Regions from separate parts of the Clostridium chromiireducens genome, predicted to be linked through region 4. Evidence: riboswitches for the same ligand, from Rfam matches in the RefSeq annotation. Region 4 holds a riboswitch; each other region holds the start of a gene.

Region 1 (8,227 bases), on a different contig from region 4:
AGTTTGGAGTAGAGGGTTAAGACTTGACAGTATATAATACAATGATTATAAAGGCTTAAAGATAAATCAATAAGAATTGATATGAAATAAGAGTATAAATTAACATATGGATAAGAAAGTGTGTTATCACTTGTTACTGATACGGTGAACCATATCATTATCAATATTGAATAGATAAAAGCATTCTAGTTAGAGGATGTGATAAAATGGATAAAGACGATAATGAGGTTTTGTTAATTGCTATTGATATTATGAAAAAGTACAAGGATAGATTAATAAGTCTACAGAAGAAGGTTGGTAAAACAGAAAAGAAACAATGAGGTGATACACGAATGCTATATGATAATTTATATATAAAAGAAATCCGGCTCAAGAAAGAAATTTATAAAGCGGACAGCTATATTAAAGAGTTGCCTGTAGTTAATAACTTAATCAGCTTAGATTTATCAAGCAATGTAACATTTTTTGTTGGTGAAAATGGCAGTGGAAAATCAACATTACTAGAAGCTATTGCTATTAATAGTGGATTTAATGCAGAAGGAGGAACTAAAAATTTTAGTTTTTCATCAAGAGAAACACATTCTGAATTATATAAATATCTTACTATAGTAAAGAGTGTGAGGAGACCTCGTGATGGCTTCTTTCTAAGGGCGGAAAGTTTTTATAATGTAGCTACAGAAATAGAAAATCTCGATTCAGAAAGTTCTATGGGGCGTCGTGTTGTAGATAGTTATGGAGGTAAATCATTACATAAGATGTCACATGGTGAAAGCTTTATTACACTCATGACCAATCGTTTTGGTGGAAATGGGCTATATATTTTAGATGAACCAGAAGCGGCATTGTCACCAGTTAAACAAATGGCTATGCTTACTATTATTAATGAGCTTGTAAAGAAAAAATCACAGTTTATTATTGCAACTCATTCACCAATATTAATGGCATATCCAGGTGCAGATATATTTGTTATTGATGATGATGGAATTACGAAAACTCCTTATAAAAAGACTGATAATTACATGATAACAAGAAAATTTTTAGAGAATCCCGAAAAGATGATGGGATATCTGTTTGACTAGATTAGTTTAAAAAGCAGTATTCGGAGAAATCCAACTACTGCTTTTTTGTGTCAATTAAATTTTACATGCCTAATTCGAAAGAATTACAATCAGTACATTCTTTACTCTTAGCTTTTGATTCATGAGTTCCTACTTGTATTTTGCTTAATGTGCAATAATTATCATCTTTGCAATGGTATTTACATTCTTCTACTGAACACCCTATACTTTCGTTATGATTCATAATAGTCACTCCTTTGATTGAACTTCTGTAATAGTATTTGAAAAAAAATAAGATTTATACTTTTTAATTTATTCAGCTATTGTTAAGGAAACCTAATTATAATAAAAATTGTTAAGAAAAGCTTTTTCATTAATATTCCCTTTATTAAACAGTCATTAATTTGGCTGTATTTTTTTGTTTAAAATGAAAAAGGCGGTAATCGAAGTTACCACCACGTCAATTTTGCAATTATATTTTAAGTTATGTAGTTACTATAAAGCAAGGGTGATAAATAATAATATTTAATTTGAAAATTATGTTATAATTAACTCATAATGGTGATTTGCTTTAAATATAACTTTGATTATATATCTAGGAAGTGAAAAAATGATTGAAACAGAAAGACTAATTATTAGTCCAATAAATGAAATGGATTATGAAGATATTTGCGATTATGGTTGTGATGAAGAAACGGGAGAATATATGATTCATTGGCCAAAGACAAAATAAGAAATAAGAGAGTTCATTAAAGATCGTATTTCTTCCATGAGTTTAGAGAGTCCAACCTGGTATGAATTTGTGATGCGATTAAAAGAGACTTCAAAAGTAATTGGAAATATTAGTTTAATTTAAATCTAGGAGGATTTTCTATTGAAAAATAAGTTATTTATAATAGAAGGATTACCTTGCACAGGAAAAAGTACCACCAGTAAATTTGTTGCGGATATTCTTTTGAAAAAGGGACGTTCTGTTTCATGTTATGATGAGGGCGATTTAGAACATCCGGCTGACTATGAATTTCATGCATTTATGACAAGCAATGATTTGAGAATATTTAATGATATAGAATTACAGCAAGTTCAAAATATTGGAGTTATGAAGAATTCAGGCGTAGTTATACCACTTTCAAAGGTAAATGGAGAGTTATTTAATAAGATAATTCCTTTTAAAATATATGATTGTTTGCCATGGGAAATAGAAAAAGCAATTATGCTAGAGCATTGGGAAGAGTTTGCCAAGCAGGCAAACAAAGAAATGAATATTTATGTTTTTAATTGTTGTTTTTTACAGAATCCATTATGTGAAATGATGATGAGGTTTAATTTTCCTTATGAAAATATTCAAAAGTATATAACAAGCATTTATGAACATATAAAGACTCTAAGTCCTGTGATAATTTATTTGCAAAATTCTAAGGTAAAAGAAAGAGTTTCTGAAGTTGCCATGGAACGTGATGATGAATGGCTTAAAAGTGTTATTGATTATCATACTTCCCAAGGGTATGGAAAGTCAAACTCTCTTGAAGGCTTTGATGGATATATTTCATGTATTGAAGAAAGACAAAAAGTGGAGCTGAGTATTTTGAAACAGCTGCCAATTGAAAAAGTTATTATCGATATGCCTTTCGAAGATTGGGAAAGAACACATAATATAATTACAGATTTTATTAAAGAAAGAATATAAATTAGAAAGATGGTGGATTTATGAAAGATTACTTACATTTAAATGCAGATAGATTTAAAGGATTTGCTGATGTTTACAATAATGCACGACCTGAATGTCCTGAAAAAGTCATAGAAATATTGCTTAAGTATTTAGGTGAAAGTCCATCTGTTGTTATTGATTTAGGATGTGGTACAGGTCTTTCCACAAGAATTTGGAGTGATGTAAGCAAGAAAGTCATAGGAATAGAGCCAAGCGATGATATGATTAAAATAGCAATAGAACAGGCATTAGATTTAAATAATGTAAAATTTGTTTCTGCATTTTCAGACAATACTGGGCTTAATGATAGTTCTGTAGATATTGTTACATGTTCTCAATCATTTCACTGGATGAATCCAGAAGCTACTTTGTATGAAGTTTCAAGAATATTAAAAGATGGAGGTGTTTTTGCAGTCTATGATTATGATTGGCCACCTGTTTGTAATTGGGAAGCAGAACTTGAATATAACAAACTTTTTGAGAAAGTAAATGAAATTGAATCCACATATGAAGGAATTAAAGATAGCTTTGTCAGATGGGATAAGGAAAATCACCTTTCCAATATTAAAAATAGCAATAAGTTTAGATATGTAAGAGAAATAGTTTTTTCAAATACTGAAATGTGCACTTCACAAAGATTTATAGAAATTGCTTTAAGTCAAGGAGGGTTACAGTCTATTATTAAAGCAAATATAGATGAAATAAACCCAACTTTAGCATCTTTTAAAGAGAGAATTATTGATATTTTTGGTGATAAAGAATTTAAAATAGATTTTTCCTATCGTATGAGGGTTGGTGTTAAATAAAAATAAATAGTGATTTAAGTTGCTTTGACGATGGAAATTTCAAGTTCTATAAAATCACAGATAATGAGGAGACCTTAGGATATGGTGGTATAGGTAAGATGAAAAATAATCAGAAAAATGTTGATGTAGACAATTTTAGACTTCCACAGCATAGAAGGAAAGGTATTGGCAGAAGTATAATGATAAACCTGAGCAAATTTGCTATTTCGCAAGGGTTAATTCCTATTGCAGGATGTTGGCATGGCAATACAGAAAGCATTGAACCGTTGATAAGTAGTGGCTTAATTCCTGAAAATAGAATTTTCTATGTAAGATTCCGTTAAAATCGTAAGGAGACAAGTAGTTAATAATTTTGAAGATTAGAAATAAGAATTATAAGATTAAAATATAAGGGGGAAATAAATTATTATGGGGTTTAATATAGTTGATATGGATACTTGGGAAAGGAAAGATCGTTTCAACCATTTTTTTAATAATGCGAAATGTACATACAGTATTACAGTTAATCTTGATATTACTAATCTATATAATTATATAAGAGCTAATAAGTTAAGACTTTATCCAACATTTACGTGGATTGTTTCAAAAGCTATAAATAATCATAAAGAATTTAAAATGGCTTTAGATGAAGATGGCAGATTAGGATTCTTTGATGAAATTGGTCCGAGTTATTCTGTATTAAGCGATAAGACTAAAGTAATGAGTGATATGTACACAGCATTCAATGATGAATTTTTAAGTTTTTATGGAGATATGGTAAATTCTTTAAACAGTCATAAAGAAGATAATAATTTTAAAACACAATTTCAAAAGAATTTTTTTATTGTCTCATGTCTGCCTTGGTTTAATTACACATCTTTTAATGTAAACAACGAAGGAAGTAGTCCTTTCCTGTTTCCTATGGTAACATGGGGGAAGTTCTTTGAAGAAAATAATAAAATTATTATGCCGGTAACCATCCAAGTTCATCATGCAGTTGCTGATGGATACCACTGTTCATTATTCTTTGCATATGTAGAGAAAATATCATTAAATCCAGAACAATATTTAAAGTAAATTCAAAGCATTTACACAATACTCTTATAAGTTCATATAATTGACGGCTAAATATAGCTATTTCAAAGGAGGGAAAACATGGTTTATTTTGAAACACAACGGTTAGTATTTCGGGATTGGAATGAACAAGATTTATATGAATTTCGGATAATGAATAAGGATACCATGGTAATGAAATATTTTAATAAAACACTTACTGAAGAGGAAACAGATAGATTTTACAACATAATTCAAGATGAATTCAAAAATTTCGGCTATGGCCTTTATGCAGTTGAAACTAAACATAATAATGATTTCATTGGTTTTATTGGATTCCACTTAGCAAACTTCAAATCTGAATTTACTCCGTGCATTGAAATAGGTTGGAGACTTAAATATGAAGCATGGGGTAAAGGGTTTGCAACAGAGGGAGCAAAGGCATGTTTAAAATATGGATTAGAAACACTAGAACTCAATAAAGTATATAGCTTCACTTCGAAAATAAACATTGAATCAGAAAATGTAATGAAGAAGATTGGTATGATAAAGGTTATGGAATTTGAACATCCGAATATTATTGAGGGCAGTCCTTTAAGGAAACATGTACTTTATTCTATTGATTTGAATAAGTGATTTTGTCCGCACTTCATACAAAACTATAACATAAGTGGAAATATAAGTCTATTTGGTATAAAACTATGGTGATATGGCCAGTTTGGAAGAAAGGTAAGTAAATAAGCAAGAAAGAAAGTGGTTTTTAATGAGGATTAGATTTGCTGAAATAGAAGATTTAAAGATTATTTCATTATATGATAAGCATATTAAAATGAATGAATTAAAAAATCTTATAGGGTTAGGTAGAGTGCTAATTCTAGAAGAAAATAATGATTTTTGTGGGTGGCTAAGATATAACTTGTTTTGGGACAATACACCATTTATGAACATGCTTTATTTTTTAGAAAGTAAGAGAGGAAAAGGTTACGGAAAAAAATTAGTTGAGTTTTGGGAAATTGAAATGAGAAAGTTAGAGTATGAGGTTGTTATGACTTCAACAGCTTCTAACGAATATTCGCAACACTTTTATTTAAAATTGGGATACAAAACAGTAGGAGGTTTTATGCCAGAAGGAGAACCTTATGAAATTATCCTATTAAAACATTTATAATTTGAAGAAGTGACAAAGTGCTCACCACAAAATTGTGGTAAGTAAAACTTTCTATTTTATAAGTATATAAAGAGACCTTTACAAAATATGTTATAATTAATTTATAATGGTAAAAAACGTGAAATTCGTGAATGATAATATTTTAGAAATGATAAATAGTGATATTACTAAATTTTTCGGTTCTGAACATATACCTTATAATCACGATTAAAAATATTTCTTGAACTAATAAATAATCAATTTGAGTTTAAAGTTAAGTATTATAAATAGTAATTTGGTGGGGTGAGTAGATATGAATATAAAATTTGATAAAATGACTGAAGAAGATATTTTGAGTCTTATAAACATAATGAAAAGAGCTTTTGATTATGATACAAAAATTCATTTGGGACAAGAAACTGGTGGGCCTCCAGGATACGATGATGGGTCATTTTTAAGGAAATGGGGATTAGATAAAGAAGCGACTTCTTATTGTATATACTTAGATAATGTTCTTATTGGTGCCACAATTCTTTGGATTAATGATAATGATGAAAATTATTTAGGGAATATATTTATTGATCCTGATTATGAGGATAAAGGGATTGGAACAAAAGTTTGGAGTAAAATTGAAAGCATGTATCCAAATACAAGAGTATGGAGTACTGAAACGCCTATTTTTTCTCATAGGAATCATAATTTCTATGTTAATAAGTGCGGATTTCATGTAATAGAAATAAAAAATCCGAAAGATTTAGAAGAAGGCAGCTTTATTTTAAAAAAGGTAATTTCATAAATTTGAATTTGGATTTCGATACTGAGTCATATTAATAACTGTTGATTATTGTAAGTTAATGTGATAAAATTTCACATATTGCAATATTTAACCAGTAAATAATGATGTGTAACTATGTCAAAAATATGATTTGGGAGCTATGAAGAATTCTTTTATTTGGGCACTTTAAGAATTTGGAGCTAGTTGTGCAACCGACCAATCTAAGCTAATTATTTTTTATTAATTAGTTTAAGTTGGTCTTTTTTATTTAAAGTTTCAAATATAACTGATTATTAATGAGATTAGAAAGAGGTGATTTAATCAACAATACGAAATAGCAAATAAGAATTGGGGAATAAAACATAAAATAATCATGTGAGTTGAGGGCTAAATTTATGATAAAAGATATGAAGATTAAATATAAGTTATTTTTGTTAATTATTATTTTTATTTTAGGATTTTCAGTTTTTGGATTTTATACAAATAAAGTTATAACTGATACAAAAATCAATGGATATACATATAAACAAATAATTATGGGGAAAGATCTAATATCAGATATACTTCCACCTCCAGAGTACATAATAGAATCACATCTTACAGCATTGGAATTATTAAATGAAGATGATAAAAGTAAGATTGAAGAACTAGCTAAATATGAAGAAAAACTCGAAAGCTACTATAATGAACATCACGAGTTATGGGTTAATGATTTACCTGAAAGTGAAATGAAAAGAATTTTTGTGGAAGATTCATATAAATCAGCTGAGGAATATTTTAATGTTTTAAATAACGAATTTATTCCGTGTATAAAAAATGGAGATAAAGAGAATGCAAAATTTATATTAAATAATAAATTAGAAGAGTTATATAATAATCACAGAAATTCTATTGATAAAGTCGTAGAACTTGCAAATAAGAACAATTTATCAATTGAAGAAAGTGTTAATAATAAACTTAAGTTTGATTATATTATGTCAATTTTGATAGCTTTCATTATAATTATAGCTGTTGTTGCATTTTGTATGTATATAATAAAGAGCATTACATCTCCTTTATCATTCTTAAAAAAACATATACAATCTATTTCAACAGGAAATCTTAGAGGAAGCATACCTGACAAGTGGCTAGATTCAAAAGACGAATTAGGTGATATAACAAGAGCTACTAATGAAATGCATAATTCTTTAAAAGAAATTGTACAAGCTATAATGATGGAAACAAAGAACATAAATGATGTTATCACAATTTCTAGCAATAATATTATAAAAATTACGGGGAATTTAGAAGAGGCTTCTGCTGTAATTGAAGAATTGTCAGCAGAGGTTGAAGAAACTGCTGCATCAACCGAGGAAATAAATGCTATTTCCGAGGAAATAGAAACAGCAGTAGAACATATATCTGATAAAGCACAAGATGGAGCTATATCAGCTAATAAAATTAATAGTAGGGCAAGTGCACTTAAAGATGGTTCTGTAATGCTTCAAAGGCAAGCTACCGAAGCACATTCATCAATTAAACAAGCAATGAATGAAGCACTAGATAAAATTAAAAGTGTTGAAAAGATCAAAATGCTTACTAATGCAATTTTTAATATTTCTGAGCAAACTAACCTTTTAGCATTAAATGCAGCTATTGAGTCAGCCAGAGCAGGAGAAGCTGGAAGAGGATTTTCTATAGTCGCAGAAGAAATTAGAAAAT
Region 2 (8,227 bases), on a different contig from region 4:
AGAAAATAAATAGAGGTTATAGATTAGACGTTTTTGAGAATGCAATGAAGAAACTAAAAGAAAGAAATATAGATGTAGTTGTACATGATATTTTGGGATTACCAGGTGAAACCAAAGATGATATGATAAAAACAATAAATTATATTGCTCATTCAGGCGCTAAGGGGATCAAATTTCATCTTTTACATTTAATGAAGCAAACACCTATGGTGAAGTTATATGATGTTGGTGAGCTTGAATTTTTGTCCCAAGAGGATTATATTGAGCTAATAACAAAAGGAATAACTCTTTTGCCAAAAGAGATGGTTGTGCATAGACTGACAGGAGATGCACCGAGAGAACTTTTAATTGGTCCAATGTGGAGTCTAAAAAAGTGGGAGATTTTAAATTCCATAGATAAAGCTTTAGAAGATAATGATATGTGGCAGGGAAAGAACTTTAAATGAGAAATTTTAGAGATCAAATACTGTTAATAGGTATTTAAAAATAAAGGAGGGATTCAACAATGAAGATAGATGTTATAATATCCGCTGAGGACATACATGATAGTAAAATTAAAAATAAGATAGTTGTTGTAATAGATATATTTAGGGCAACTTCTGTAATTATTACAGCACTGAATAATGGATGCAAGGAAGTTATTCCTTATTTAACTATTGAAGAGACATTAGAATTTGCTAAGAAATTAAATAGAGAAGATTATGTGCTAGGGGGAGAAAGAAAAGCAGTTAAAATAGAAGGTTTTGATCTATCTAACTCTCCACTAGAATATACTAAAGAATTAATAAGAAATAAAACAGTTTTATTTACCACAACAAATGGAACTAGGACTCTTGCAAAATCAGTTTCAGCAAAAAAGGTATTTATAGCAGCTATGATAAATGCAGAATCTGTAGCAAAGAAGCTGATTAACATTAATGAGGATGTAGTAATCATCAATGCAGGGACGAATGGGAATTTTTCAATGGATGATTTTATTTGCAGCGGATATATAATTAATGAAATGTTAAAATATAATAAGAGTATGGAACTTACAGATATATCAAAAACAGCAAATATAATATATAAGGAAAATTCCGATATTTTAAGTTATGTGAGAAAAGCAACACACTATACTGTGATGAAGTCTTTAAAGTTAGATTCTGATATCGAATATTGCGTTAGAAAAAGTATTATAGAGATAGTGCCAGAATATGATGGGGAGAGAATTACTTATACAAAATAAGATAGCTAATAAAATAAATTATTAAATAGATGTAGTTATTGAGAGTATGTATAAATAACCTTTAATATGAGAAGAACACATACAAGTCATAAATAAAAAGTATGTGTTCTTCTTTACTTAATTTTAGAACTTGATTTTTATAAATAATCAAATTAATTTAATAGTTATCGTCTTTATGTTTTTTTAACAGTTCATATATTCGAGGAGAGCAATTTCTCCCTTTACAAGCACCGCTGCCTGCTCCAGTAGCGGCCTGAACTTCTTTTACTGTTGAAGCACCATTTCTAATTGCTTCTTTAATTTTAGATCTAGGAATTGCCTTACAAGTGCAAGTTTTTGTTAATTTATCTAAAATAGCTTCATTCAAATTATTATCCATATTAATTCTCCTAAAATACATTATTAAAGTTAAAGAAAATATTCTTTAACTCAATTATACAGTTTAGATAAAAAGTTTAAAGAAAATTATTTAAGAAAGTAATATTATTGATTTTATTTTAATATACTAATTATTTAATTATATGTAATAGAAGCTTTTAATATGCTTATTTAAAATTGAAGGCTATAGATTTTGCTATTTAGAATTTTGAAAACTGCAAAACATGAGGAGATTAAGCTATTATTAAGAAAATTATTATATAATTGAAATAAAATTAGAGGATAATGGAGAAGTTAGTTCATCTACTAACTGATATATGATTATTAAACTAGAGGTGATGATAATGGTAAATGTGTTGCTCGTTGAAGATAACATAGAAATAAGTAAAAATATAGAGGAATATTTTAAAGGAGAGGTAGAAATTCAGGCTGTTTATAATGGCTCAGATGCAATTGAATATCTGGGAGCATATGATTATGATATTGTAATTTTAGATCTTATGTTACCAGAAGTAAGTGGAATGGGTGTTTTAAAGCACATCTCTAAAAATTGTTTAAATACTGGAGTGATCATATTAACAGCTAAGGAAGAGCTTGGAGATAAACTTAAGGCTTTTAATTTGGGGGCTAATGATTATCTAACTAAGCCGTTCTTTATGGAAGAATTAAAAGCTCGTATTAATTCAATTTTAAAAAGCATGGGAAAAGTTAAAAAGCCTAATATCCTTGAATTTAAGAACATGGAAATAGATATGAAGGTAAAAAAAGTGTTTATAAATAACAAAGAGCTAGAATTAAATGAGAAATTATACAGACTTATTGAGTATATGGTAATAAATAAAGGTGTATTATTATTTAAGGAACAAATATTTGATAATGTGTGTGGATACAATAGTGATGCAGCAACTGAAATTATCGAGGTCTATATAAGTAGGTTAAGAAAACAACTATCCGCATTCGGGTATGGTAAGTATCTTATAACTAAGAGAGGGATGGGATATTTACTAGACGAAAGTATAGAGGATTAAAACATGAAAAAGGATATATTTTTATCAACAAAGAAAAAAATTATAGCTACAAGTACAATTGTAGTATTTACATGCTTAATTGTATTTGCAATAATAACTCAAATATTATACTCATCAACGGTTTTAGATAATATAGATCACCAACTTATAGAACAAAAAAAATTCTTTCTTCAACAGGAATCGGATTTTAGTTATGAACAGGGTCTAAACAAAAATGATGTTATTACAAGAGAAAATGGATTAGGCGATAAATTTAAGGATAAATCATTGCAACAACAAAATAAACCTGAAGGTTTTAGTGGAAGATTAGATGGAAAACCAGCACATATCCCTCCCAATTTAATTGTTATTATATATAAAAATAATACTTTTGAAGCCATGAGTAAAAATTTATACTTTAGTGAAGAGAATTTACCAGTGATTCCATTAAGTGCAGAGGATGAGATAGTTACAATTACAAGTGGTGGGTATAGTTTCAGGGGTATAGTAGTTAATAATGGCGAATATAAAATACAAGTTCTTGCTAATATTGATGCTGAAGAACGTTCATTAAGCAGATTAAGAAATTCTATTATAGCAAGTTTAATTATACTTATTATACTAGCAACATTACTTTCAGCATATCTAGCTTCTAAAGTAATAAAGCCAATTAGGGAAGCTTATGAGAAACAGGTTTATTTCGTTCAAGATGCATCTCATGAAATGAGAACTCCATTGGCTGTAATTAAAGGAAAACTGGAACTATTAGCTCATTCATGGGGAGATACTATAGATAATCACTTTGAACATATTTCTAAGATGATGACGGAGGTAAGAGGACTAGAAAAACTAAACAGTGATTTATTACTATTGTCAAAAGAAGATTTAGATTTAGCTGTTAATATCACGAGTTTTAAACTAAATGATTTTATTGATGATTTAAGTGAATTTTATTTGGATTTAGCGGAGATTAAGGAAAAGACCTTTAAAGTAAATGGATTAGAAGAAAATATATCTGTTCAATGGGATTATGATAAGGTAAAAAGATCAATAGTAATTTTAATTGAAAATGCATTTAAATATACTAATGAAAATGGTGAGATAATATTAAGTGTAGAGGATATGAACAAATATGTTAAGATATCGGTAAAAGATAATGGAATAGGAATTAAGGAAGAAGAACAATCTCGTATATTTGATAGATTTTATAGAAGTGAAGCTGTTAGAGGAGAAAATATTGGTGGTACTGGAATTGGATTAAGTTTATTGAAATCAATTTCGAAAAATTTTGGGATAAAACTGAAAGTTAACTCAGAGTATGGTAGTGGATCAGAGTTTATTTTAATAATCCCAAAGATAATAAAGTAAGAATATAACAAAATAAGAACAAGTTAGAATAATGATTTTAACTTGTTCTTATTTTATTAATAAATTATCTAAGCCCAAACAGCCTACCCATAAAACTTAATTTCTCTTTAGTAGTATCCATTTCCTGTTGGACATAATAAGCGCGCTCTATAACATTTTTGAATCTTCTAATTTCATCAATTAAATTTATATCCCTAGAATTAGAAGCTTCATTAAACTTATCAAATTGTAATTTTAGAATATCTTCTAAGGAAAGTTTCTCTGAAATTAAATTATCTATTTTTAGAGATAGCTCATTATATAGGTTATTTTTTTCTTCATAAGCTTTCTCAAATTTATAGTCAATGTATTCTTTTATTTCTTTTAACATATCTTCCTTAAATAGTTTTAATTGATCATTTTGTTCCGATGCGAGGTCAACAATTTTTTTAATGCGTAATTCATTATCTTCTTTAATCTTGTTTGATAAAGTTTCCTTTAAACTACTAATCTCTTTATTTTCAAGATCAATTATCGTTGATATTATTTCTTTAACAGATAAGGAATTACTTTCTTTAACTTCAACTAATTCTTCCAGGTTCAATGGTAGTGATTCACAGTATTTTTGAATCTCCTTAACAGTCATTCCTTTATTTTTCAAGTTAATTAAAAACTCAAGTTTATCTATATCACTATTGGTATATCTAAACTCTTTATTTAAAATTTCAATTTTTAGAATGTTATCAAAAACATTAGTATAATACCGTATACTACTATCTTCTTCCCCTAATAAACTGGCTACTTGATTAATTGAATAATGTAATATATCCCCCCTTTTTATGTTTTTTACAGTTAACTTATCAGGAATATGCATATATTTATCTTCATAATCCATAATATTTTAAACCCCCTCTTTTAGGTTAAAGTAAAGTATTAATTATCGCAGTTAAGTTATTCTGATGTATATTGGAAAGTAAAAGTATAAGAGAAAATTTATATAAATTATTTTTAAATACAAATAGTTTTTTGAAATAGAGTATTTGAGAATATTGTAGGCAATTAACTATAAGATTAGTTGCGTTCAATAAGTTTTCAAAAAATAAAGGTGACTATATAATAATAGTCACCTAAATATAACAAAAGTAAAAAAACATCTTATTATAATTATATTTTGGCAACCTGACAATCATAGAAAATTAAATTTTCCTTAGACTCATGGCTTTGCGACCCTACTTTTCAATAAGTGTGCTAGTATCATTTATAGTTATAAAAAATTATATTTTAAAAGAGCTTGTTTATGTTTTAATTATAGAATAATTAAAACATCTTATCTATAAATATTTTCTAATTTCCATGAAACTCAAGAAATAACTTTCGAAAATAAATATATTTTAGTATGTAAAGTTAACTTTATAATATAAAGTTAGTAATATGTAATAAGTAATATTAAAATTGTACATTCATTAATATTATCGACAGATTATAAAGTGTTTTTACCTTATTCGATTATATTACTTATTTTAACCTTAAATTACTTATTTATATTAAATATCCTTTAAATATTAATAAATATAGTATAAAATTGTAATGTAATAAAATATTTCTAATAACTATTATACAATAAATACAGGCATATAAAAATCAAAAAATCAAAAAATCTTTTAGAATAGTAAAAAATCCGATATATATTGATTAAATAGGGGGATTATTATGGAAAAGAGCAAAATATTATTAGTTGCATTAGGACAAGGTGCTGGTAACATTGTTGATGGTCTGTTAGGTAGAAATAAGAATTATAATGGATTATTTTTTAATAGTAGTTTATTTGATATTAAACCATTAAAAAATGCAAATATAGATAAAAACGTTTATTTATATCCAGGGACAGATGGATCTGGCAGAGATAGAAATAAATCAAAAGAGATGATAAAAGATAATGCAAATGCAATAGGAACTTTATTAAGAAAGTATCCTCAAACAGAAGTTATGGTTGTTTTTACAAGCATGGCAGGGGGGACGGGATCTGGCGCAATCAAGACGTTCATACAGATAGCTTCAGCTGCTATTCCAACTACAAAAATTAATGTAGTAGCAATTCTTCCAAGCCTGACAGAAGATCAACTATCATTTAAGAATACAATAGAATGTTGGAATGACATTAATGGTGTAATTGATTCAATTAGTGATATTAAGTTTGTTGATAATAATAAAAGAAATACTTATAAAGAAATAAACAATGAAGTGATTGAAAGCTTAGATTTAGCATACAATCTAATGGGAATTCATATTGATGGAAATATTGATAAAAAGGATTCGTTTAGAATAAATACTGCTGAAGGATCTGGTATTGTTTTAAAGCTTTATGATGGTTTAAAGGATGAAAAGACGGCAATAGATCTGGCTATAAAAAACAGTGTATTTGCTCAACCTGACACATATGATTGTGATTATTTAGGGATAAATTTAAAAATAGACGGATACGATCCAAATGAAGTATCAAAATGCTTTGAAGTTTATAAAAGCACATATATTACCTATAACAATGATTTCAATATAGTTGTTCTAGGTGGATGTGACACACCTACTGAGTCAATTAAGTTAGTTAAAATGGCGTTAGATGATAAATCTAAAAGAAAATTATCAAGGAGCAGGGACAGGGGAATCATTATAAATATTGATGAGAATGTTGGTAAGGAAAATAACCCTAAAATTGAAGAGTTAAGTGAGTATAATAATGATGAATTAGAATTCTCTTTTGATTAAATATATAATAATATAAAAAGCTATTTCTAAGTAGGAATTACTACACCTACGTAGAAATAGCTTTTTTATTTTATATTAAAAGTATATATTAGTACTTTATAATAAATTTATGGATCAATATATACAATTATAAACCTTATTGCAAGGTATGCATGTGCCAATATCATAATCTATTATTTGTCCACAATTATTGAAAAAACATCATGGTTACCTTTTCTCTGTTATATTTGATGTTAATGAATACAATATAACATTTAGGTAAACTATAGGTAAATAAATAAGTGTATTAATATTAATAGAACTTTATCTTACAAGATACTATTAATTGACATTTAAAAATCATTAATATATAATATTACAATAAAAGACTATGATTAGGAAAAGTACCTTAGATATTATTTTTAGAGAGTAGCTGTATGGTGCAAAGCTATAATAAATCTCGGAGAAAATCACCTAGGAGTTGGAGACTGAAAAGCATTAATGCCCAATAAGTTATCACGTAACAGCCTGCGTTAAAGGATAGAGTATGTATGTACTTGAAATAAAGCATTTAATATTATTTTTTAGATGTTTTGCCTTAGGTGGTTTGCGAATTCAACTTCGTCCTGTAGGATGGAGTTTTTTTACGTTTAGAAAAATATATAAATTTTGAAAAATTATTGAGGAAAATATATAGTTTACTCAGAATGAAAGGGGAATTTTTAATGTACAATAAGGTAGATTCGTCAAAAGGTACCGTCAACATGGAAAAAGACATAGCAAAGCTTTGGAAAGAAAGAGATATTATCAAAAAAAGCTTTGATTCAAATCAGGATGGAGAATATTTTACTTTCTATGATGGACCTCCAACAGCAAATGGAAGACCTCACGTTGGTCATATTTTAACTAGAGTTATGAAAGATATTATTCCAAGATATAAAGTTATGAAGGGACATAGAGTTCTAAGAAAAGCAGGATGGGATACTCATGGTCTTCCAGTTGAACTTGAAATAGAAAAGAAGCTTGGAATTTCAGGAAAAGAGCAAATTGAAGATTTCGGTGTAGAAAATTTCATTAAAGAATGTAAAGATAGTGTATTTTCATATGTTAGTTTATGGGAAGAGATGTCACATCAAATAGGATTCTGGGTTGATATGGAAGATCCATATGTAACTTATCATGATGATTATATAGAATCAGAATGGTGGGCATTAAAGAAGTTATGGGATAAAGGTTTATTATATAAAGGTCATAAGGTAATGCCTTACTGTCCAAGATGTGGAACGGCTTTATCATCTCATGAAGTTGCTCAAGGGTATAAAGATGTTAAAGATTTAACTGCAACTGCAAAGTTTAAAGTTAAAGGAGAAGAAAACAAGTACATTCTTGCTTGGACAACAACTCCTTGGACATTACCATCTAACTTAGCATTATGTATAAATAAAGCATACACATATGCTGATGTTAAAGTTGGTGAGGAAGTTTATGTATTAGCTAAGGACTTAATTGGAACTGTTCTTGGAGATAC
Region 3 (8,227 bases), on a different contig from region 4:
TTTTCTACCACATCTAAGTTCTTAAATAAAACTTCATTCGGCAGCGTTGAACTTATATCTTTTAACAATGATTCTGAGACATTTTCTCTACCCGTAACGGAAATAGCAACATCATTTAATGCTTTATCATATTTTTTTAATAAATCTATTTGTTTATTTACATTTTCCGCTTCCTTTAATTGTGCTTGTATCTCTGGAGCTGATAATTTTTCATTATATTCACTTATACTTTTATTTAAGAACATCATTTGGGTCATATTAATGCCAAAACTTACTGCTATAGCAAGCCCAACTATTATCATCATTCCATATACATATATTTGATAATTAATTTTTTCTTTATTTTGCCCTATATATGGTTTAAAAAAATTCAAATCTTTCACAATTCCACCTCCTATTCAACTCTTATGACTGAACCTATTACATTTATAAAATCATCAATAGGATTGCCATCATCTTTTGATTTAAAGGCTACCTTAGTTATTTCGTTTATTTTTGTTTTAATTCCAAGTTTTTCCGTCATATATTCTTCCATTCCTTTTATCTTAGAACTACCTCCAAAAATAATTATTTTATTTACTTGATTTCCAATATTTCTATTTTTATAAAATTGGATTATTTTTTCTATCTTATCCATCCACTCATCTACTACATATTTGACTTGCATATTTATTGGTTCTAATTCATCTTTTAAATTCAAATTTTTCTGTTTAAAACTTGTTGCTTCACTAACTGCACCAATCTGGTCTAATAATATTTCATCAATATTATTCCCACCATCTTTTATTATTCTAGTAAAATCTAACTGACCATCTTTATATATATTAACATCAATAAAGCTTGCCCCAATATCAATAACTGCGACTGCTTCTTTTGATTTATGTTCAAACTCACTGTTTATACCTGTATAATTAATGAATTTATTTACCGCATTGTAATTTACATCTAAAACATATGGCTTTAAATTTAGTTTTTGCAAAAGGTTATAATATCCTCTTGCTATTTTTTCAGGATATGCAATAACACGAACATTAAGTCTTGCATTTCCATTCACTTCTTCTTCACCTAAGATAGTTACTTGCAATATATAATCCTCTAAATTTATAGGTAAATATTGCTGAATTTCATATCTGACAACCGTATCCATTTCTTCAGCTTCTACTTTTGGAATTAAAATTTCTCTATTTATAATCAGCGTAGAATTAGTTGTACATATAGCATCTTTAGCCTTTATTCCGCTTTGCTTTAGTGCTTGATTCAACTTTTCATATAGCTCTTCTGCTTTTTTTATTTCTCCATCTATAATTGCATCTTTTGGAGTTGGAATAGATATATATTTGTATATAACTATTTCCTTTTTATAATACATTCCCTCAACTATTTTTATCATAGAACTACCAATGTCAAAGGCAACAACTCTTCTTTTTTTCTCTGGCGTACTTAATTTATTTATTTTTTTTAAGTTTTTTGACAATTTAACCTTTAAGGTTCCTACATCCATATTTGCTAAAGCTTTAAAGTCAATGGATTTTCTCTTTTCTTTAGTCTCAATATCTGCATTATTTTTGTCTAATTCAGAATTACTATTTTTCTTCTTCATTATCCCCATACCTTATTTCTCCTCTATTATTCTCCATTTAGTTTGTCTATTTTAATGTACAATGTAAAATTAATATTTTAAATATTAATAGTTAAAATTTCATTAATATTAGCTTCTTTCTTTTATTAACTTTACATAATACATTAACTTTACTTCACAAATTCTATTAATTGTAACTTACTAATCATAAAAATCAAATTAACTGAAGATAATATTTATAAGTAACAAAAGTACTTATAAATATTACTTCTTAATTACTATTCTTACGATAAAACTGATGAATAAGTACTGCTTGCCGGCACTGGTAAAATTTCAGTACTACCTATTTTTACTATTACCTGATTATTATCAACAGTAGCTGTAAAAGATTGTCCAGCAAACCCCTGAGCCTTTGCTTTTGGTATATTGCCATCCATTATAGTTGCAAGACTAAAACTACTGTTATCACCACTACTATCTAAAGTAATATCTCCATTTGAAATAGCAGTTGATACCGCCGTTTGAATATTTTTAGCTGTTGCTATATCTGACTTTACATTACCACTTTCTCTTATTGCTCCAAATCTAGGTATAGCTATTGCTGCTAATATTGCAATAATTGCAATAACGATAATTAATTCAATTAACGTAAATCCTTTCTTCTTTTTCTTAGTCAATTCATTCTTTTTTCTGATTGATAAGTTAATCATTATAAAACCTCCTAATTTTTTATTTTTATATCTTAATGCCCTTTGGCTTTTGCCTAGCGCACTAATTACTATTTTTATTATATCTGAGTGTATGAATTAAATAATGGAAGCATTATGGATACTATCATAAATCCAATTACAAGTCCCATTACTACTATTAAAATTGGTTCTATAAGGGCTACGGAAGTTTGAATTATCGATTCAAGCTCTTCATCATAAAAATCTGCTGTTTTATTTAATATATCATCTAAAGAACCTGTCTCTTCACCTATTTTTATCATTGAATAGAGCATTGCAGGAAAAATCTCACTTTCTCTCATTGAAACATATAAACTTTCTCCCCTCATTACATTATCCCTTATTTTTAACAATACCTTCTCAGAAACTTTATTTCCTGTAACCTCCGAAACAATTTTTAAAGCTTCTACCAAGGGTAGTCCACTTGCTATAAGTGTAGATAGTGTTCTTGTAAATCTCGATACTATCATCATTTGATTAAGTTTCTTAAGTACTGGTAATTTTAACTTAACTTTACTTGATGTTAATTTCCCTTCTTCTGTTTTAAGGAAAATATTTAATCCAAATCCACATGCACCTATTAAAATGATAACAAACATCCAATTATTCCCAATCATATCGCTAAGTCCCAGTAAAAATCTAGTAGACCAAGGCAGAACTGTTCCACTTTCCTTGAATATTTCTGTGAAAGTAGGCATTACAGATGTTAATATAAATACAATTGCTCCTATAGACACCATTCCAAGTACGATTGGATAAACCATAGCACTTTTAACCTTATTATTAACCTTATTTTCCTTTTCATAATGGGTCGCCATTCTAAGCATTATTGAATCTAAGTTACCACTTGCTTCACCTGAAGCCACTAAGGATATTAAAAGTTCTGGAAATACATCCTTATACTTTCTCATTGCATCTGATAAAACTCCACCTTTTGCAACTTCTTCGTTTATATCTCCTGTTGCTTCTCTTAGTTTTTTATTTTCAATTTGATTTGACAATATTTCTAGACAGGTTAAAATCGGAACTCCTGCATTTAACATAGTATAAAACTGTCTACAAAATATTGATATATCTTTAAGTTTCACTTTACTATTAAACTTAAGTTCAATATTAGCACTTTCTGATATCTCTTCTATCATTAAAGGATAATATCCGTTACCCGAAACAAAATCCATAACTTCTTCTTTCGAATTTGCTTCATAATGCCCCTCAATTTTCTCCCCATCTGAGTTCATAACTCTATATTTAAATTTTCCCATATAAAATCACCTCCTAGAAGTTTATTTTTTAACCATTGCAATTGTTGAAAGCTCTTCAATAGTGGTTATTCCTCTTAAAACAAATTCTTTACATTCGCTTTCCAATGTCTTCATTCCATTAGCTATGGAAATATCTCTGATCACATCAGAATTTCCACCTGAATTTATAGCTTCCCTATGCTTTCTAGTCATTTCCATAATTTCATAAATACCAATTCTTCCTGTATATCCTGTTTCATTACAATATCCACAGCCACTTCCTTTATAAAGAATGAGTGGCTTGTCTATTTCTTGTCCTAAAAGTTCTTTTTCATATAGATTTGCTTCATATGGCACTTTGCATTTATCACATATTCTTCTAACTAGTCTTTGCGCTACCACGCCCATAACAGACGTTGAAACTAAATAAGGCTTAATCCCCATATCAACAAGTCTTACTATAGATGAAGGAGCATCATTAGTATGAAGAGTACTTAAAACCAAATGTCCTGTAATAGCGGCACGAGTCGCAATTTCTGCTGTTTCCTCATCTCTTATTTCCCCTACCATTACTATATCCGGGTCTTGTCTCAAGATACTTCTAAGACCACTTGCAAAAGTCAAACCAGCTTTTTCATTTACATTTACTTGATTAACTCCATTCATAGTAAATTCAACCGGGTCTTCTACAGTAATAATATTTACATCACTAGAGTTCAATTCTTTAAGCACTGAGTACAAAGTAGTAGATTTACCGCTTCCTGTAGGTCCGGTAACTAAAACTATTCCATGAGGATTAGCTATTATCCTATCTAATCTTTTAATATTGTCCTCACTCATTCCAAGTCTATTCTTACTTAATACTGAACCGCCAGTATTAAGAATTCTTATAACTATTTTTTCACCGTTAACTACTGGAAGTACAGATACTCTTAAATCTATATCTTTCCCGTCCACATTTGTCATTATTCTTCCATCCTGAGGTATTCGTTTTTCTGCTATGTTTAAACCAGCCATAATCTTTATTCTTGTTACTAACGGTCCTAAGCTTTCTATTCCGAGAGTATTAATTGTTTTTAACTTTCCATCTATTCTATATCTAATTCTGATTTCATATTCAAAAGGTTCTATATGAATATCTGATGCCTTTAACTCTACAGAATTCTTAAACATATAATCAACCATTTTAACAGCAGGTGCGCTATTAACCTCATTTATATCTTCAGCCGAACTAGTTTGGGACTGCTTAACTGCTTTCAAGCTTTCTTTTGCCAGCTGTATTGCTGCATTATTAACTTGCTGACTGCTATAATATATTCCTATAAATTTTTTAATATCATCTTTTTTAGATATAAATGACTCTATCTCAAATCCAGTAGATATTGCAACATCATCAATGGCAAAAATATTTAATGGATCTGCAAGAGCAACTTTAATCTTATTGTTATCAAAACCAAATGGAATTAACATATATTTTTCACACAAATTCTGAGGTATCAAAGTTATTGCTTTTCTATCAAAATTTATTGTATTTAAGTCTACTTTTTTTATTCCAGTTTGCTGCTCTATAGCTTCAATTATATCTTCTTCAGTTATAATTTTACTTTCAAGTAATATTTCTCCAAGCTTTTTACCAAGCACTTTTTGGGACCTTAATGCATCTTGCAATTGATATCCCGTAATTTTGCCCGCATTTACAAGAATGTTCCCTAACCTTCTTTTTTCAGTCGCCATTATATGTTTAACCCCTTTTATTTGTTATAAATGAAATAAGTATTGTGTCTTCAATATTAGTGTAAATTCAGCATGAAAATTATACAAGTAAAAACATTGTAAAAGATAAATATATATATACACCTTTATGTTAATAATTCGAAATATATTCTTAAAATTTCTGTACTATAAAACATAGAAATTATACTCCCTACTGCTATAAATGGTCCAAAAGCCATCTTTTCTTTTAGTTTTTTTAATTTTAATAAAACAATTATTATTCCTATTATACCTCCTAAGATTATGGCTAAAAATAATCCCAGCATAATTGCTTTTGTACCTAGAAACAACCCACAAACAACAGCAATTTCAATATCTCCTTCTCCCATTCCTTTAGTCAGAAATACAATTAATCCTATAATTCCTCCGCCTATTAATCCTCCTAAAATTAAATTAAGGACTCCATTTTCATGCATAAAATATTGCGTTAATATAAATACAATCCCAACTATTCCACTCAAAATTGTAGTGCTGGTAAACACATATTGAGTATCAAAATCTATCATGGAAATTACTATTAGAAACGATACGAATAAACAATATTTTATAGTAATTAGAGTTATGCCAAATTTCAAGTATATTAATAAGTAGAATATCCCATTAAGACACTCAATGAGCGGATATCTTATGGAAATCTTTTCACCACAATATCTACATTTTCCCCTGAGAAATATATAACTAATTACAGGCACCAAATCTAGATAACTCAATTTGTGTTTACAGCTGGTACAATGTGACGGGGGAAATGCTATCGATTCTTCCCTAGGAATTCTATGTATACATACATTTAAAAAACTTCCTATAACTAATCCCAATACAATTATTAATCCATAATCCAATTTACTCTCTCCAATACCTCTGTAGAAATATTTCTTTTAAATTCTCAGGTAATATAATTCAAGTTATTTTTAAGAACCTTTTAATAATTCCTTATACTTCAGGCAGTTATTTTTGCTTCTGAAAAGTATGCAAAAAAACCCACCTAAGATACTATAACTATAAAGGTCGGTTGCACTATTAACTCATCACATATAAAGTGCCCAAATAAATATATGAATCATCGTTCCCTATAACATATAAATGCTATTTCTATTCAATTTTGATTATACCTTATACAAAAACATACCATCTATTACATATATTTGAATTTTATCACATAACATCTTAATAGTCTACAATTCAAATATATATTTCCTCATAAGTATGAAAAACCTTATAATATAATTTCTATCTATTAGTTTGTATCCATTTTTCATACTCTTGTCTTGTAATTATATTACTCATAACTAAATTTCTTAAGTCCATATCCATTGTCTGCATTCCAAATTTGGATCCCATTTGTATAAAACTATCTATTTGCTCAAAGTTACCTTCTCTAATTAGATTTTTTATACCTGGAGTACATACCATTATCTCCATTGCTGCTGTTCTACCTTGCCCTGAAGCTTTTGGAATCAGAACTTGTGATACAACACCTCTCAATAAAGACGATAGCTGAATCTTTACTTCATTTTGATGACTAGACTCAAATGAATTAATAATTCTGTATATACTATTTGCAGCACCCAAGTTATGTAATGTAGAAAAAACCAAGTGACCTGTTTGTGCTGCTCTTAATGCTATTTCAATAGTTTCTGGATCTCTCATTTCTCCAAGTAATATAACATCTGGATCTTGTCTAAGTGCAGCTCTCAAACCCATTGCATAACTTTTAGTATCTTGTCCAATCTCTCTTTGATTTACCATAGACTTATGGTTTTCGTATATATATTCTATTGGCTCCTCAAGAGTAATTATGTGCTTATCCTTAGTTAAATTTATTTCATTTACCATAGCTGCAAGCGTTGTACTTTTACCTGAACCCGTTGGCCCTGTAACTAGTACCAAACCATCACTTAATTCAGTAAACGATTTTAGTGCTTGTGCGGTTGCCAAATCTTTAAGTTTAGGTATAGCCTCTTTAATTACTCTCAGACATATTGCATAACTTCCTTTACACTTATATGCATTGACTCTGAAATTCCCCATTCCAGGTCTATTATATTTAAAATCAATTTCTCCATCTTCTAAAAATTCGCTAAATTTATCAGGAGCTAAATCCTGAATATATTCTCCAACTTCTTCATGAGAAATTATATCTTCTTGTATCTTAACTAATACCCCATCTATTCTTACCTTAGGAACTTGTTCAGAAGTAATATGTATATCAGATGTACTACTTATATCAACGGTATCTAATAATTTATCTATTTTAGCCACGTTCTGTATCCTCCGCATAAAAATTAGAATATTTTATAAAATTATTATATCATTACTAAAATAGTACTGTCACCTCAATTTTTTATAAAATTCTCTAAATATTTAATTTAATACTAAAAAATGATAGTTTTCCGTCAAAACTCATTACCACAAAAGGAATTTTTTTCTCCTTTTTATAATTATATTTAATTCTCGCCATACACCGTATTGTATAAATTTATATTTAAAACAATCACATCCAACTAGCAAATTAAATAATACATAATAATAAATAAAAATGTCTAAATATAATCTATATATAAAAACTCACAAAAAATATATTACAAATTTCTCAGTATTTATAAATATCATATAATTCTACCACATTATCGCTTAACTTTGGTAATATAATTTTAGTAATAATATTACATGGATAATGAAAATGTTGATGTATGATTAACATCAATTTTGAAACAAACCAACTTATGCTAAACTGCGAAAACATTATCTCTATTTTTCCTTATACTTTTAAGAAAAAACACTTTCAATATTGATAGCTATGCATATCAATATTGAAAGTGTTATTATCTTAATGGATATACCATCATTCAGGGCTTTCTTAACTCTTCTAAATGTTCTATAATTTTTTTATAATTAATATATTTTAC
Region 4 (8,227 bases):
TGCCTCTTTATTATTTTTCCTTTTCTAATCACAATAACTTTTCAAATAATCTCCAAACATCGAAACTCAACTTATACAATATTCATTATTTATATAAGTAATAGGTATTTTCTCATATCTCTCAAAATTCTTATTATTTTGGCTACTCCATAAATTCATATAATCTTTATTTAAATCATTATCTAACTCTTGAGATATTATTTTTCCACGTAAAGGATTTTCCTTGTTGGACTCAAAGTAAACCGCTCCAAATATAGAAGAAAAATTATCTTCTATTTCATATCCTCTAGGCAGTTCCTTCTTTATTTTATGCAGCAATTCATATAAGTCATATCCTTCCACTTCACAAGTTACATCTTGCGAAAATAAAGAAAGTGAATTATTATAATAATTCTTTTGTCTTTCAACATGCAGCACAAACTCTTCTACATAATAGCTTTTATTATAAGCCAGCAGCAAAGGAATCTTAATATCTATAGAGTATTCTACTAATTCATTATCCTTTAATTCAAAAGTATGTTCAGCTCCTTCAAGTCCCTTAGTATAAAATTCAAAGTTGAAACTATCATTTTCAAAAATGTTATTCCTTACTTTAAGCCGAAAACCACTTTTTGAAAAGTATACCTCTGCTTGTTCACACCCAAAATTATCAGTATACAAAGCAGAATATTTTAATTTGACCATATAGTATATATACCCCTCCTATATTTAATTTTTCTCTCCTACCCATTTTTCTCAAATTCAAAAGTCCAAACCATCATACCATAATTATCCATAAATTTCAAAGGTTATTTTCGTTATAAAATAAAAGTTAAATTTTGGGGTTCAAAAAATGATAACTCATGCTTTTTAGCAAGTTCCTGAATTAAATCATTTACATATTCAGCCTTGCTTATCACACAAGACATTATTATATGGCCCTCAGATTTATCAAAAGCAATACTCCAAGGACATAAATCTAAGTTATTTATTTCCTCTTCCCCGATATCATCTATTTCCGGATGTTTTGATGTTAATTCTTCATAGAAATCCTGTATTCGTTGCGTCGGCCCAATCAGCGAAGTATCCCCTTCACATAATTTCTCATATAGTTTTCCTGCCTCTTCTTCATTTTTAACACTTTTACTATGCCACACTGCACAATCCCAGCTCATTATTTAATCCCCCTGAAAATTATATTTTGATTGTCGTTTCTATGGAATTTTACATTTAATATCTTTTTATACCAATTTAGTATATTCTTATTATAAGATATTATTTTTCTTTTTTGAAATAATATTTATTAATATTTTTCTTTTTAATTTCCTTAAATATAAATATAGTTGAACCACCTATCAATCCCCCGATAATAGCACCCGCAAAAACGTCAGACGGATAATGTACATATAAATATAGTCTAGAAAATCCAATAAGAGTTCCTAAAATAAGCGCACAAATTCCTGCTTTTCTGTTCATATAATATATAATTACTGCAGATGCAAATGAACTCATTGTATGCCCTGATGGAAATGAGAAATCCTTTGGCGGACTTATCAGAAGCACATCTAGTATTGGTCTTGCATCGAAAGGACGAGCTCTAGCAACCAAAGGTTTTAAACTGAAATTTCCTACAATTAAACATAATAATAATGAAAATATAATCATATATCCATATTTTCTATACTTATTACTTGCAATAAGTATAAGTCCAGCAATAGACCATATTGTTAATTTATTCCCCAAACTTGTTATCAAAGGCATTGCTATATCTAAAATAGTGTTTCTCATATGCAATTGAATAAATTGTAGGATAGTATTATCTATACTTTGAATAATATTCATATAACCACATTCTTTTCCTTTCTGTATAATGATAAAACAATATTTAGGTTATTCACCTAAAAAATAAATATCATTTTTATTTATCTATAGTCATTTTTCGTATTTAAAAGTATAATTATAATGTATTTAACTATTTCATTATATTATATTTATAGAAAGAAGGTAATTATTTATGTACAAATTTAAAGATGAATATAGAACTGGAATTGATTTTATTGACGAACAACATAAAGTACTCTTTGAGATAGCTGATAAAACTTATAATCTTTTAAAAAATGATTTTGCTCTTGATAAATACGATAGAATAGTTGGACTAATAGAAGAATTACAAGATTATACCGCATTCCATTTCAACGCTGAAGAAGAATATATGCAAAAAATAAATTATAAGAGAATGTTTACTCAAAAAGTTGCTCATGATGCTTTTATTAAAAGAATCAATGATGTAAATTTTTCAAAGATAGATGAAAATCAAGAAGAATATATAACTAAAATCCTTCAACTTTTAAATGATTGGCTAACTGAACATATACTAGAAAACGACATGCTTATCGGAAAATAAGTTCTTTATTTAGAAACTCCTTTTAAAAAAGTTCTAGTTATAATACTTCCACCATGCATTATAACTAGAACTTTTTTATTTACTTATTATCAGCCGAACACACTCTATCTCTTCCAGTTTGCTTTGCTTTATATAAAGAGTCATCTGCCTGTTTTAGTAGCATTTCAATATTATCAGTTGATTCCGGGTAAGCAGATACCCCTACAGAAACAGTAATTCTTATTATTCTACCAGCAACAATTTCAAACTCATGATTCTTTACTTCATCACATATTCTTTTTCCTATATCTATAGCCCTATCTTTAGAGCAATCAATTAGTAAGACACAAAATTCTTCTCCTCCAACTCTTGATACAGCATCAAATACTCTACAAGTATTTTTTAAAATAACAGCTAATTCTCTTAAAATTATATCTCCAACTGCATGACCGTATGTATCATTAACACGCTTAAAATGATCTATATCAACCATTAAGCAGGATAACTTTTCATCCTTTTCCTTTGCATTTGCGACACTTTTATTAAATATCAAATCAAATTGCCTTGTATTATTTAATCCAGTCAAAAAATCTTTTGTAGCCTCATTTTTATATCTCTTATACAATTCATTTGATGACCTAACATATTTTAATAAATAATAAGACAATATAGCTGCAATCGTCGAAATAATAAAATACTCCAAAAGTATCTTAAAAACATTATCCTCATTAAATAACAAGTAATAATATGTACCTATTATGAAAAACGTATTAACTAAGTATATCGCCAACCACTTTTTAACCATATTTAACTTCAATTTACTAATTATTGGATATGACAATATTATTATTAGAATTTGAAAAACTGCAACTATTGATGATTGATTTATTCCAAAATATAAAGTCCTAAATATAACTACAATTATTCCTGTAATTAGTGACGGTAGAATTCCACCAATGTAATATATTAACATTAATGCTATAACTCTTAAATCTACTAAAGTTTTTGTACTGTCAATATTTATTGAGTAAATCATCATACCTATTGCGAGAATTCCACCTCCTAAACCAAGTAAAATATTTGTGCAAATTTTGGAGTTGCATTCAAAAGGTGCATCCTTAAATAAATGTCCACCTATAAATATTGCTGAAATTAAAAGAAGTATATTAATAAAAAAGTTACTCATTATCCTCACCTCCAATTCTATTTCTTTAGCTATAGGTATATAAATAATAGTTATTGTTTAAAATTTATTATTACAATTATACCACTAACTACCTTTTATGACAAATAGTTTGTATTTAAATTAAAAGCCCAATACAAGGCCAATTTTAGCCTTGTATGAGCTTTTGATTTATTAGTTTATCCATGGTTATTTCGAAAATATTTTTTCCACTAGTTCAATTAATTCATCAATAATCATATCTTTTTTTATAAAATAAGTAGCCCCCAATGCTTCACACACACCTAGCTCGTTCGAAAAGTTATTTTCTCCACCGTCTGAAAGGACAATTACGTTTATATTACTATATTCTTCTCTTAATTCTACTACAAGTTCTAAACCAGTTTTTTGTGGCATATATATATCCGTGATTATTAAATCAATATTTCCTGATTTTTTATATATCTCGATTCCTTCTTCACCATTTGATGCTTCAATTACATTATAATCTGCATTTTCCAAGATAAGACTTATAAATTTTCTAACACTTGGCATGTCCTCAACCAATAATATATTTTTTTGCTTCTCACTCATTACTTTTCACCCTTCCTTTTCTGATTTTACTATACAAACTCAATATTTACGCAATAACTCATTTTTTATATTGTTATCTATTTCATATATAAAAAAAGACCAATAAAAACTAATATATTTCTAATTAGTTTAAATTGGTCGGTTGCACAACTAGCTCTAAATCCTTAAAGTGCCCAAATATAAAGAATTTTTCATAGCTTCCAATCTTGATATTATTATTCGAAATTTATGTCTATGTTATCATAATTATGCAAAAGATTCAATATTAAACATATAATATGTTAACTACAAATTCGACATCGTTCGAATAGATCATCATTTCTTCAGAAAGTTTAATCTAATTATTCTCTTTTCTTTCGTTCTCTTCTTGTTTCTTTATTTTGCTTAAAGTAATCTTTATTGTATATTCCATATCTTCTGTACCTCACACTAAAATACTCATTAAAATGAATAATGAATCTTTATATAAGTATTATCAATTATTTTATATTTGAATTTCGCTTTAATGCTATTAATAGCTGAGATTTTTTCTAAATAATACATATCTGCTAAAGTTAAATCTCCTAATTCTGAAACAAATTCAAACTCTGAGTTTGTTTTCAAATTATCATTTATAACCTTTATAATTTTATCTCTTGTATTCATAACACATCCACCTCTTATATAAATAATTTTAAAATTTAATTTATCACTTATTTTATAAATAAAAAAACCAATCAAAACTAATTATAAAAAATAAATTAGTTTTGATTGGTGGGTTGCATCATTAACTCCAAATTCTCAAGATGCCCAAATAAAGAGAATTCTTCATAGTTCCCAATCCTTGTATACATATGTAATTTTATGTCTTTATATGTATATATTATCACATTAATACAAGAAAAATCAACATTAAATGCAATATTTTCCTAATAACATTGTAAATTTTATTTAATAACTTTATCAATTATTGTGTAAACCTTGTCTAAATCTAGATATTTATAGTCTTTTACACAATTAATATTCTGCCACCTTATATTTAAATAGCTTTCGACATTGCTTTTTATTAATAAAAAATGCATGCTTTATAATAATTTTTATGTGACAAAATCATAACAATCTAATGCTATCTAATTAGTTTATCTTTTATTATAATTTTAATTTTAATTTCTAATTATCAAACTATACATAAAATACCTATATAATCTCTAAAATGTTTTTTATTTATTCTCTTACATTTAAATATATAATTTTACAATAATGTACTATATAATTAATTATATCTATAAATAAGATGGAGATATATAATGTTTAAAAATAGATTATATACAAAAACATATATTGTGGTAAATCTATCTATAACATTATTTACTTAATACATTCAAAAAATAACACAAGATAAAATAAATTTATTTATTTTATATATAATTTTTAGGGGGAAATAAAATGAGAAACGTAAGATTAATAGCAAGTTCATTAGTAGTAGCATCAATATTAGCATTAAATCCAATCAAAGCAAATGCTGAATGGATACAAGATAATAATGGATGGAAGTATACAGAAGGTAACTCATATGTAAAAGGAACATGGAAATCAATAAATGGAAATTGGTATTATTTTTTTGCAGATGGATATATGGCGCATAATACTTCAATAGATGGATATTATGTAAATTCAAGTGGAGCATGGGTTACAAATTCAAATTCATCTTCGTCTACAACTTCATCTGAAACTAAAATTGTAACTTCATCAAGTCCTCAATATTCTGTTGCTGATATAAATGATGAATGGAGAACAAAATACTTTAGAGGACAGGTAGGTCTTTATAATGGAGTTAAAAACACATACTTAGATAATATAACCAAGGCAGTTGGAGATGGTAGTCTTTCGCCAGAAAGCGCTAAATCTCAAATAAATGCTATTGATGGCTGGTCAGAACCAGACGGCGTAACATCATACAAGATTATTTCCGTTGATGTTAATGTTTATGAAACTCCAATTAATGATCCTCTAAAAATTTTGGGGTCATTTTATCAAAATAGAATGTTAATTGGTGGAACATATGAGAATTCATATGCATATTATGATTCTTCAACAGGCCAATATAGAATTGTTCTGGTTGCAGTTGATTTAATCAAGAGAATAACTACTACTACTACTACTGTAATCAGATGAAATTAATTTAATACATATATAAAGAGAGTCCTTATGGACTCTTTTTCATATTTTTGATTTATTAGATTCTATCGCAGTGGCATGGCTTTACTTCTAAATATCTGGATAAAAATTCATCTGTACTTTTATCCAAATTAGATTCAGCCCATCCACGTTTAAATTTTAGAATTTCTTTTTCTACACATGATAAAATATTCCATTGTTTTGGATAATCATATTCTTTACCCCCTACTACCTTTTATTGACCATCCCCCTTCTATAAGCGTACATGTTGAGTTTCCTAATATATTACACGTATAATTAATTATAGTTGTGTATAAAAAAATACACACATCTATAGATATTAAAATCTATTAGATGTGTGTATTTAAATCAATACATTCTAACCTTATTAAGCTAGTATTTTAGCCTATTTAGTAAGAGCTTCTTGAACTGCAACTGCAACTGCAACAGTCATACCAACCATTGGGTTGTTACCTGCTCCGATTAATCCCATCATTTCAACGTGAGCTGGAACTGATGAAGATCCTGCGAATTGTGCATCTGAGTGCATTCTTCCCATAGTATCAGTCATACCATAAGAAGCTGGACCTGCTCCCATGTTATCTGGGTGAAGAGTTCTTCCTGTACCACCACCTGATGCTACTGAGAAGTATTTCTTACCTTGTTCGATACATTCTTTTTTGTATGTTCCAGCAACTGGATGTTGGAATCTTGTTGGGTTAGTTGAGTTACCAGTGATTGATACGTCAACACCTTCCATATGCATGATTGCAACACCTTCTCTAACGTCGTCAGCACCGTAACATCTTACTTTTGCTCTTTCTCCGTCTGAGTATGCTTTTTCTTTAACTACTTTAACTTCTCCAGTGTAGTAGTCAAATTGAGTTTGAACATATGTGAAACCATTGATTCTTGAAATGATGAATGCAGCATCTTTTCCAAGACCGTTTAAGATAACTCTTAATGGTTCTTTTCTTACTCTGTTAGCTTTTTCAGCTATTTTGATAGCACCTTCAGCAGCAGCGAAACTTTCGTGTCCTGCTAAGAATGCGAAACATTTAGTTTCTTCTCTTAAAAGCATAGCTCCTAAGTTTCCGTGTCCTAGACCAACTTTTCTGTCGTCTGCAACAGATCCTGGGATACAAAATGCTTGTAATCCTTCTCCGATTGCTTCAGCAGCATCAGCAGCTTTAACGCAACCTTTCTTTATTGCTATAGCAGCACCTAAAACGTATGCCCATCCAGCGTTTTCGAATGCGATTGGTTGAGTTTCTTTAGCAATTGTATATGCATCCACTCCAACTTCAGCACAAACTGCCTTTGCATCTTCTAGAGTTTTCATTCCGTATTTTTCTAATACTGGAGTGATTTGGTTAATTCTTCTTTCATAACTTTCAAATAATGCCATTTTAAAAATCCTCCTTTACAAATAATTATTTATGTCTTGGGTCTAATAATTCAACAGCGTCAGCAACTCTTCCATATTGACCTTTAGCAGCTTCTAATGCTTCGTTAGCATCCATACCTTTAGCGATACTTTCCATCATTTTTCCTAAGTTAACAAACTTATATCCAATGATTTCTTTGTCTGCATCAACAGCAACATCAGTAACATAACCTTCTGCCATTTCAAGGTATCTTGGTCCTTTAGCTAAAGTTCCGTACATAGTACCAACTTGAGATCTTAACCCTTTTCCTAAATCTTCAAGACCTGCTCCGATAGGTAGTCCATCTTCTGAGAAAGCAGTTTGAGTTCTTCCATAAACGATTTGTAAGAATAATTCTCTCATAGCTGTGTTTATAGCATCACAAACTAAGTCTGTGTTTAATGCTTCTAATATAGTCTTTCCTGGTAATATTTCTGAAGCCATAGCAGCTGAATGAGTCATTCCTGAACATCCAATTGTTTCAACTAACGCCTCTTGGATAATACCACCTTTAACGTTTAATGT

Evidence for each region. Region 4 has a riboswitch for cyclic di-GMP ahead of D2A34_RS10225 (hypothetical protein). Riboswitches for the same ligand answer to the same signal wherever they lie in the genome.
Region 1: linked by a shared signal. The riboswitch ahead of D2A34_RS18250 (methyl-accepting chemotaxis protein) and the one ahead of D2A34_RS10225 (hypothetical protein) in region 4 are both predicted to bind cyclic di-GMP.
Region 2: linked by a shared signal. The riboswitch ahead of D2A34_RS25160 (helix-turn-helix domain-containing protein) and the one ahead of D2A34_RS10225 (hypothetical protein) in region 4 are both predicted to bind cyclic di-GMP.
Region 3: linked by a shared signal. The riboswitch ahead of D2A34_RS01800 (prepilin peptidase) and the one ahead of D2A34_RS10225 (hypothetical protein) in region 4 are both predicted to bind cyclic di-GMP.

The regions. Positions count from the first base shown of each region.
Region 1 is NZ_QXDJ01000004.1:535,859-544,085, reverse strand. Features, by position in the region: gene D2A34_RS18305 (amidohydrolase family protein) at 1-37, shown strand, start outside; gene D2A34_RS18300 (AAA family ATPase) at 333-1,079, shown strand; gene D2A34_RS18295 (DUF1540 domain-containing protein) at 1,141-1,302, opposite strand; gene D2A34_RS27295 (GNAT family N-acetyltransferase) at 1,669-1,791, shown strand; gene D2A34_RS18285 (P-loop NTPase family protein) at 1,933-2,745, shown strand; gene D2A34_RS18280 (class I SAM-dependent methyltransferase) at 2,766-3,572, shown strand; gene D2A34_RS18275 (GNAT family N-acetyltransferase) at 3,569-3,895, shown strand; gene D2A34_RS18270 (CatA-like O-acetyltransferase) at 3,981-4,628, shown strand; gene D2A34_RS18265 (GNAT family N-acetyltransferase) at 4,707-5,240, shown strand; gene D2A34_RS18260 (GNAT family N-acetyltransferase) at 5,368-5,772, shown strand; gene D2A34_RS18255 (GNAT family N-acetyltransferase) at 6,065-6,547, shown strand; cyclic di-GMP riboswitch class II at 6,671-6,752, shown strand; gene D2A34_RS18250 (methyl-accepting chemotaxis protein) at 6,922-8,227, shown strand, end outside.
Region 2 is NZ_QXDJ01000010.1:42,649-50,875, forward strand. Features, by position in the region: gene mnmL (tRNA modification radical SAM protein MnmL/YtqA) at 1-446, shown strand, start outside; gene D2A34_RS25140 (2-phosphosulfolactate phosphatase family protein) at 506-1,225, shown strand; gene D2A34_RS25145 ((2Fe-2S)-binding protein) at 1,383-1,604, opposite strand; gene D2A34_RS25150 (response regulator transcription factor) at 1,948-2,631, shown strand; gene D2A34_RS25155 (sensor histidine kinase) at 2,635-3,978, shown strand; gene D2A34_RS25160 (helix-turn-helix domain-containing protein) at 4,043-4,852, opposite strand; cyclic di-GMP riboswitch class I at 5,128-5,217, opposite strand; gene D2A34_RS25165 (FtsZ/tubulin family protein) at 5,668-6,720, shown strand; gene ileS (isoleucine--tRNA ligase) at 7,425-8,227, shown strand, end outside.
Region 3 is NZ_QXDJ01000001.1:432,862-441,088, forward strand. Features, by position in the region: gene D2A34_RS01775 (PilN domain-containing protein) at 1-383, opposite strand, end outside; gene pilM (type IV pilus assembly protein PilM) at 395-1,600, opposite strand; gene D2A34_RS27380 (prepilin-type N-terminal cleavage/methylation domain-containing protein) at 1,864-2,289, opposite strand; gene D2A34_RS01790 (type II secretion system F family protein) at 2,367-3,569, opposite strand; gene D2A34_RS01795 (GspE/PulE family protein) at 3,591-5,282, opposite strand; gene D2A34_RS01800 (prepilin peptidase) at 5,408-6,160, opposite strand; cyclic di-GMP riboswitch class II at 6,316-6,398, opposite strand; gene D2A34_RS01805 (type IV pilus twitching motility protein PilT) at 6,549-7,580, opposite strand; gene D2A34_RS01810 (methyl-accepting chemotaxis protein) at 8,224-8,227, opposite strand, start outside.
Region 4 is NZ_QXDJ01000002.1:1,049,227-1,057,453, reverse strand. Features, by position in the region: gene D2A34_RS10255 (DUF6304 family protein) at 67-684, opposite strand; gene D2A34_RS10250 (hypothetical protein) at 798-1,154, opposite strand; gene D2A34_RS10245 (phosphatase PAP2 family protein) at 1,255-1,767, opposite strand; gene D2A34_RS10240 (bacteriohemerythrin) at 1,994-2,383, shown strand; gene D2A34_RS10235 (GGDEF domain-containing protein) at 2,463-3,548, opposite strand; gene D2A34_RS10230 (response regulator) at 3,735-4,118, opposite strand; cyclic di-GMP riboswitch class II at 4,246-4,329, opposite strand; gene D2A34_RS10225 (hypothetical protein) at 4,560-4,763, opposite strand; cyclic di-GMP riboswitch class II at 4,862-4,945, opposite strand; gene D2A34_RS10220 (hypothetical protein) at 5,544-6,272, shown strand; gene D2A34_RS10215 (GGGtGRT protein) at 6,682-7,683, opposite strand; gene D2A34_RS10210 (iron-sulfur cluster assembly scaffold protein) at 7,709-8,227, opposite strand, start outside.